2 regions of the Halomonas sp. GD1P12 genome follow, and region 2 is predicted to be linked to the other one. Evidence: predicted binding sites of a transcription regulator. Region 2 holds the regulator's gene; the other holds the start of a gene.
The links. Region 2 encodes sigma-54, which starts transcription at its own class of promoters, with help from an activator protein. Its sites were predicted from a motif close to TGGCACNNNNNTTGCTNT; they were not measured.
Positions count from the first base shown of each region.

Region 1 (3,383 bases), 1.4 Mb from region 2:
CCGTGGTGATGCCGCGGGCGGCCAGGTTGTCCTGGGTGTTGCTCACGATGTAGAGCAAAAAGACGGCGACGGCCGCCACCACCAGCACCTGAAAAATGAGCGCGCGCTTGGCGCGGTCTCGCCAGAAGGGGGGCTTGTGGCCCCCCGGGCGAGCGGTTGGTCTTGCTGACATGAAGGCGTCTCCGCGATACGGCAGGATCGATCAAACGGCCCGCCGGGCGATGCACGGCGGGCCGGGTATTGCGAGACGCTTAGCGAATCGGCGGTGCGTAGTGGAAGCCGCCCTGGTTCCACAGCGCGTTGACGCCGCGTTCGATCTCGAGCGGGGAATCCATGCCGACGTTTCGGTCGTAGCTCTCGGCGTAGTTACCGACCTGGCTGATGATGTTGTACGCCCAGTCGGCCTCAAGGCCCATGCCTTCGCCGTAATTACCGTCCTGACCCAGGATACGCGCGACGTCCGGGTTTTCGCTGTCCATCATGTCGTCGACGTTTTCAGAGGTGATGCCGTACTCCTCGGCGTTGAGCATCGCGAACAGCGACCACTTGACGATGTTGAACCAGGTGTCGTCGCCCTGGCGTACCACCGGGCCCAGCGGCTCTTTCGAGATGATGTCCGGCAGGATGACCGCGCCTTCCGGGTCGTCGAGCTGGATGCGCAGCGCCGCCAGCTGAGAGGTATCGGAGGTCAGTACGTCGCAGCGCCCGGATTGGAAGCCGCCCACGGTCTGCTCGGAGGTGTCGAAAACGATCGGGTCGAACGCCATGTCGTTGGCGCGGAAGTAGTCCGCCACGTTGAGCTCGGTGGTGGTGCCGGACTGAATACAGATCGCCGCACCGTCGAGTTCATCGGCGCCACTGAGCCCTAAGTCGCGGTTGACCATGAAGCCGATACCGTCGTAGAAGGTGACGCCGGCGAAGTTGAGGCCGAGTGTCGTGTCGCGGGTGGTGGTCCAGGTGGTGTTACGCGACAGCACGTCGACCTCGCCCGACTGCAGCGCGGTGAAGCGCTCGACGGCGTTGAGCGAGATGTAGTTGACCGCGTCGGCATCGCCCAGTACCGCGGCGGCCACGGCGCGGCAGATATCGACGTCGAGCCCCTGCCACTCGCCGCTATCGTTGGGGGCGGAGAACCCCGGCAGGCCATCGCTCACGCCACACTGCACGGCGCCTCGTGAGCGCGTATCTTCCAATACGTCCGCCTGAACGCTCGCGACACCGGATAGGGTAAGAGCGCCGGCAGAGGCCAGCAGTACCGCGTTTTTCTTATTGAACATGGTGTTTCCCGTCCTGTTATTTGAATATCGTTATACATGCCGGTAGTGCATGACACCTCTAACGCTAGCAAGGAAGATGCCAGAAAGGACTTGGCGACTCATTCAGCGCTTTTCAACGCAAAAGCGCCAACGTTATGACCAAAGTGGTGGTGTAAAACGGTGCGGAATCGGCTACGCATCGCTCTCTTTTGGTGCGACTTCCAAACGTTTGTTTGAAATTCGTCGAGCAAAAACAGCCAAATAGCGCCGGCGCGCCTAGCGAATGGGCGGGGCGTACTGCACACCGCCATCTTTCCACAGCGCGTTTAGCCCGCGGCCGATATTAAACGGTGAACCCGTGCCAACGTTGCGATCGAAGGCGTCGGCGTAGTTGCCGACCTGCTTGATGATTTGATAGGCCCAGTCGGCGTCAAGTCCCATGCCCTCGCCAAAATCGCCGTCGCGGCCCAGTAGGCGCATCACCTCCGGGGCGTCCTCCTTGAGCATGTCATCGACGTTGGTTTGGCTCACGCCCAGTTCCTCGGCGTTGAGCATGGCATAGAGCGACCACTTGACGATGTTGAACCACTGATCGTCGCCCTGGCGCACCGCCGGCCCCAGCGGCTCTTTCGAGATGACCTCGGGCAGCACCACCGCCATGTCCGGATCACGAAGCTGCATGCGCTGGGCGTAGAGCTGCGAAGAGTCCGAGCTCAGCACGTCGCAGCGGCCCTCCTCGAAGCCGATGATCGACTGCTCCGGGGCGTCGAAGACCACTGCTTCGAAGGTCATGTCGTGGCGGCGAAAGTAGTCGGCCAGGTTGAGCTCGCTGGTGGTGCCGGACTGGGTGCACACCGCCGCCCCGTCGAGTTCGCGCGCGCTTTGCACCCCCAGGTCGCTTGCCACCATGAACGCCTGACCATCGAAGTAGCTCACCCCGGTGAAGTGAAGGCCAAGGGTCGTGTCGCGACTCGAGGTCCAGGTCGTGGTGCGAGCCAGCACGTCGACTTCACCGGACTGGAGCGCGGCGAAGCGCTCGACGGAATCGAGCGGCACGAACTCGACGCGTGCGCCTTCGCCAAGCGCGGCGGCGGCCACCGCCCGGCAGATGTCGGTATCCAGCCCCCGGTAGGTATCCTCGTCGTCCAGCGCCGAAAAGCCGGGCTGGGCGGCGTTGACCCCGCAGCGCAGCGACCCGCGCTCCTTGACCGTCTCCAGCGTATTGGCCTGGGCCAGGCCCGGGAGTAACAGCGCCGCGGCCAGCACGCCGGCCATACCGCTGCATCGATGGAGTTTGTTCATTGTTATTGCTCCCTCTGATTGGAAAGTCGTGCGATCTACAAATACCATCAAAAAGACCGGGCAGTGCCCGGTCTCGTCAACGTTTTGGCCGCTCGATGAGCGTTAGGCGAAGGCGGCGCGCATGAACGGCGGCAGCGCCAGGGCGCCGCGATGAGCCTCTACCGTGTAGTACTGTAGCGGCATTTCGTGGCCTGCGGCAGCCTCTTCACGGAAGGTTTCAACGCTTGCCCCCTTGCCGGCCAGCGTCACGCTCCACCAGCCGGACGGATAGACCGGCTGCGGGAAGGGGAGGGTCGCCACGCTTTCAAAGCCTGCCGCCTGCATGTCCGTGCGCAGCTCGCGAATGATCGAGCCCGAGTGATAAAGCGGCGACTCGCTTTGCTGCACCAGCACGCCGCCGGGCTTGAGAATCCGGTGGCAGCGCTTCAAAAAGTCGGTCTTGAACAGCCCTTCCGCCGGGCCGACCGGGTCGGTGGAGTCGATGATCAGGACATCGATGCTTTCGTCCTCGGCGTCATTGACCCACTTCACGCCGTCGGCGAACAGAAGCTCGGCACGCGGGTCACTATTGGACTCGACCAGCGCCGGGAAAAAGCGCTCGGAAGCTTTAGTGACTTCCTCGTCGATATCGATCTGGGTAACCTTCTCGACGCCTTCGTGGCGCAGTACTTCCTTGAGCGTGCCGCAGTCGCCGCCGCCGATGATCACCACACGCTTCGGGTCTTTGTGAGTAAAGAGCGCCGGATGAGCGATCATTTCGTGGTAGAGGAAGTTGTCGCGGTCGGTCAGCATCACGCAGCCGTCCAGCACCATCAGGTTGCCGTA
Region 1 is NZ_CP107007.1:3,511,693-3,515,075, reverse strand. Features, by position in the region: gene OCT39_RS16175 (amino acid ABC transporter permease) at 1-172, opposite strand, end outside; gene OCT39_RS16170 (amino acid ABC transporter substrate-binding protein) at 252-1,277, opposite strand; gene OCT39_RS16165 (amino acid ABC transporter substrate-binding protein) at 1,533-2,558, opposite strand; gene speE (polyamine aminopropyltransferase) at 2,661-3,383, opposite strand, start outside.
Region 1: a site for sigma-54 is predicted at 1,342-1,359, ahead of OCT39_RS16170 (amino acid ABC transporter substrate-binding protein). Genes of this name have one in related genera too.

Region 2 (3,383 bases):
CAGCAGCACGAACACCAGATCCACCGGATCGCCATCGATGGCGTCGAAGTCGACGGGTTCGGCGAGCTTTAGAAAGCCGGCGATCGGCGCGCTGCAGTGCGGACTTCGGGCGTGGGGAATCGCGACCCCATTGCCGATGCCGGTACTGCCAAGGCGCTCACGACCGACCAGCCGGCTGAAGACTTCCTGACTATCCAGGCTCGGTGTGTTTTGAGCGATGAACGTGCTGAAGAACTCCAGCACCCGTTTTTTGCTGCCCCCGGGGACGTCGAACAGCACGCGCTCCGGGGGGAGTATGGTTTCCAGGGTCATCGAATTAACGCACGCCAGCGCCCTGGGCGCGGGCCTGTGCTTTTTCCTTGTGTTTTACCAGTTGGCGGTCGAGCTTGTCGGCCAGGGCGTCGATGGCGGCATACATATCGTTGTCCTCGGCTTCGGCGTGTACGTCGGCGCCCGAAGCATGCAGCGTGCAGGCGGCCTGCTGACGCTCCTTTTCGATCGACAGCGTCACCTGCACGGTGGTGATGTTGTCGTAGTGGCGTTCGATACGCTCGAGTTTCTCGTTGACGTAGTCACGCAGGGCGTCTGTCAGTTCCAGGTGATGACCGGTAATGTTCACTTGCATCGACGTACTCCTAATCCAGGACTGTCCTTCGATTGTAACCCTTTTTCCGCCATTGCAAAGCCCTGCCGGCAAGTTTCCCGTTTAACGTAAACGGCGCCGCTCACTGGAGGAGGGAATGCCCATCGCTTCGCGGTATTTGGCCACGGTGCGCCTGGCCACGTTGATGCCGTTGGCCTCGAGTAGCGTGACCAAATGGCTGTCCGATAGCGGCTTGCCTGGCGTTTCGTCTTGAATCAGTTTTTTGAGCCGGGCGCGGATCGCGGTGCTGGAGTGGCTGTCGCCGCCGTCCTGACCGCTCACCTGGCTCGAGAAAAAGTACTTGAGCTCGAATACGCCGCGGGGCGTGTGAATATATTTTTGCGTCGTGACCCGCGAGATCGTCGACTCGTGCATCTCCACCGCTTCGGCGATGTCGGCGAGAATCAACGGTTTCATCGCTTCTTCGCCGCGCTCCAGAAAACCGATCTGGCGAGCGATGATTTCGCGGCCAACGCGCAAAAGGGTGTCGTTTCGACTCGACAGGCTCTTGATCAGCCAGCGCGCCTCCTGCAGGTGTTCTTTCAAGAACTGATTGTCCTGGCTCTTGTCGGCGCGCTTGATGAGGCTGGCGTAGTCCGGCTGAACGCGAAGCTTGGGCAGCGCCTCCGGATTGAGCTCGAGATGCCAGCCTTCCTGGTCGTGACGGACCACCAGGTCCGGGGTGATGTAGCTTTGGTTGGTGGCACCAAAGGCGCTGCCCGGGCGCGGGTCGAGGCTTCGAATCAGCCGAACCACATCGTCGAGCTGCTCGTCATCGAGGCTGAGGCGGCGTTTCAACAGGCGCAGGTCGTTTTTGCCCAGCGCTTCCAGAAACTGACGCACCAGGCGCCGGGCCTGCATCAGCAGCGGAGTATCGTCGGCAAGCGCTGCCAGCTGTAGCAGCAGACACTCGCGCAGATCGCGGGCGAACACGCCGGTGGGCTCGAACTGCTGCACGCGCAGCAGCACGTTTTCCACCTCCCGCTGGCTCAGGCCGTCCAGGCCCTGGGCCTTAAGGCCTTCGCGAATGTCGTTAAGCGGCTGGGTCAGGTAGCCGTTGGCATCCAGCGCATCGATCAGGCTTTCGGCAATGGCATGGTCTCGTGGGCTGGTATCCGTCATCGCCAACTGCCACAACAGATGCCCCTGAAGGCTTTGGCCAGTGGCCTGGCGCTCGAAATCCGGGCCTTCGCCGCTGCCACCGGCGGCCATGTCCTGGTAGGTGTCGGACCATTCGCTGTCGGTGGCAAGCTCCTGGGGGATGCTCTCTTCCCACTCGGTTTCTGGCGTCTCCTGGGTTGTCTCTTCGCCGAATTCGTCTTCCTGCTCTAAAAGCGGGTTGGCGTCGAGCGCCTGCTGGATCTCCTGGCGCAGGTCCAACGTCGAGAGCTGCAGCAGGGCGATAGCCTGCTGCAGCTGCGGTGTCATGGTCAGCTGCGTACCGACGCGCAGCTGTAGAGAAGCTTTCATGACCATCGAAGAACCACTCGTTACTCGTAAAGCTCCACACTAGAGCGAGACGGGGTTCGACGCAAGTGCAATAAATATGCCACTACCCGGAACTTTATGGTTGTCACCGGGTTAGAGGCGAAAATCTGCGCCCAGATAGACCTCGCGCACCTTTTGATCGCCAAGAATGGCGTCGGCGTCGCCGCTTGCGATGATATGGCCGTCGCCGACGATATAGGCGATGTCGCAGATATCCAGCGTCTCACGGACGTTGTGGTCGGTGATCAACACGCCGATATGGCGCGCCTTGAGCGCAAGGATGATCGACTTGATCTCGCCGACGGAAATTGGATCCACCCCGGCGAAGGGTTCGTCGAGCAGGATGAAGGCCGGGTCAGTGGCCAGCGACCGGGCGATTTCCACGCGGCGGCGCTCGCCACCGGAGAGGCTCATCCCCAGGTTGTCGCGAATGTGGGTGATGTGAAAATCTTCCAGCAGCTGCTCCAGGCGCGCCTGGCGGGCAGGGCGGTCCAGCTCCTTGCGCGTCTCCAGAATGGCCATGATGTTGTCGGCCACCGAGAGCTTTCTAAAGATCGATGCCTCCTGGGGCAGATAGCCGATGCCGGCGATGGCGCGTTCGTGCATCGGTGCCCGGGTCAAATCCAGCTCGTCGATACCTACGCTTCCGGCATCCGCCTTGACCAGCCCCACGATCATGTAAAACGAGGTCGTCTTGCCCGCCCCGTTAGGGCCAAGCAGGCCCACGACGCTGCCCTGGGTGATCTCCAGATTGATATCCTTGACCACCCGGCGGCGCTTGTAGCTTTTGGCCAGGTGGCGGGCGTGAAGCGTCTTGATCGCTTCAGGTTGGGTGCTCGACACGATGACTCTCCTATTGCGCGGGCTGCAGCGTCATGCGAATGCGCTGGTTGTCGCCACCGCTGACGTCGGAGCGCGCCTGAACCACTTCGCGGTCGATAAAATACTCCAGCCGCCCGCCACGAAAGCGGTCGCTGCGCTGGGTGAGCTCGGCCTGATCGATCAGCTCGACCCGGCGCTCGCTGACGTGGTAAACGATGCGTCGCGCCCAGCCCTCCATGGGCGCCGGCTCATTTTCGAGCTGGTTGCGAAGATAGGCGCGCTCGCCGGTGGCGGTCGCCTGGGAGAGCTCGCCGGCATCGTTGCGCGTGATTTCGACGCGGTCGCCGCGAATCTGCATCTCGCCCTGGCGAATGTTGACGTTGCCGGAATAGACCGCGGTGCCCGCACGCTGGTCGAGGTCGAGCCGGTC
Region 2 is NZ_CP107007.1:2,124,477-2,127,859, reverse strand. Features, by position in the region: gene OCT39_RS09965 (PTS sugar transporter subunit IIA) at 1-312, opposite strand, end outside; gene hpf (ribosome hibernation-promoting factor, HPF/YfiA family) at 317-625, opposite strand; gene OCT39_RS09955 (RNA polymerase factor sigma-54) at 707-2,119, opposite strand; gene lptB (LPS export ABC transporter ATP-binding protein) at 2,225-2,950, opposite strand; gene lptA (lipopolysaccharide transport periplasmic protein LptA) at 2,985-3,383, opposite strand, start outside.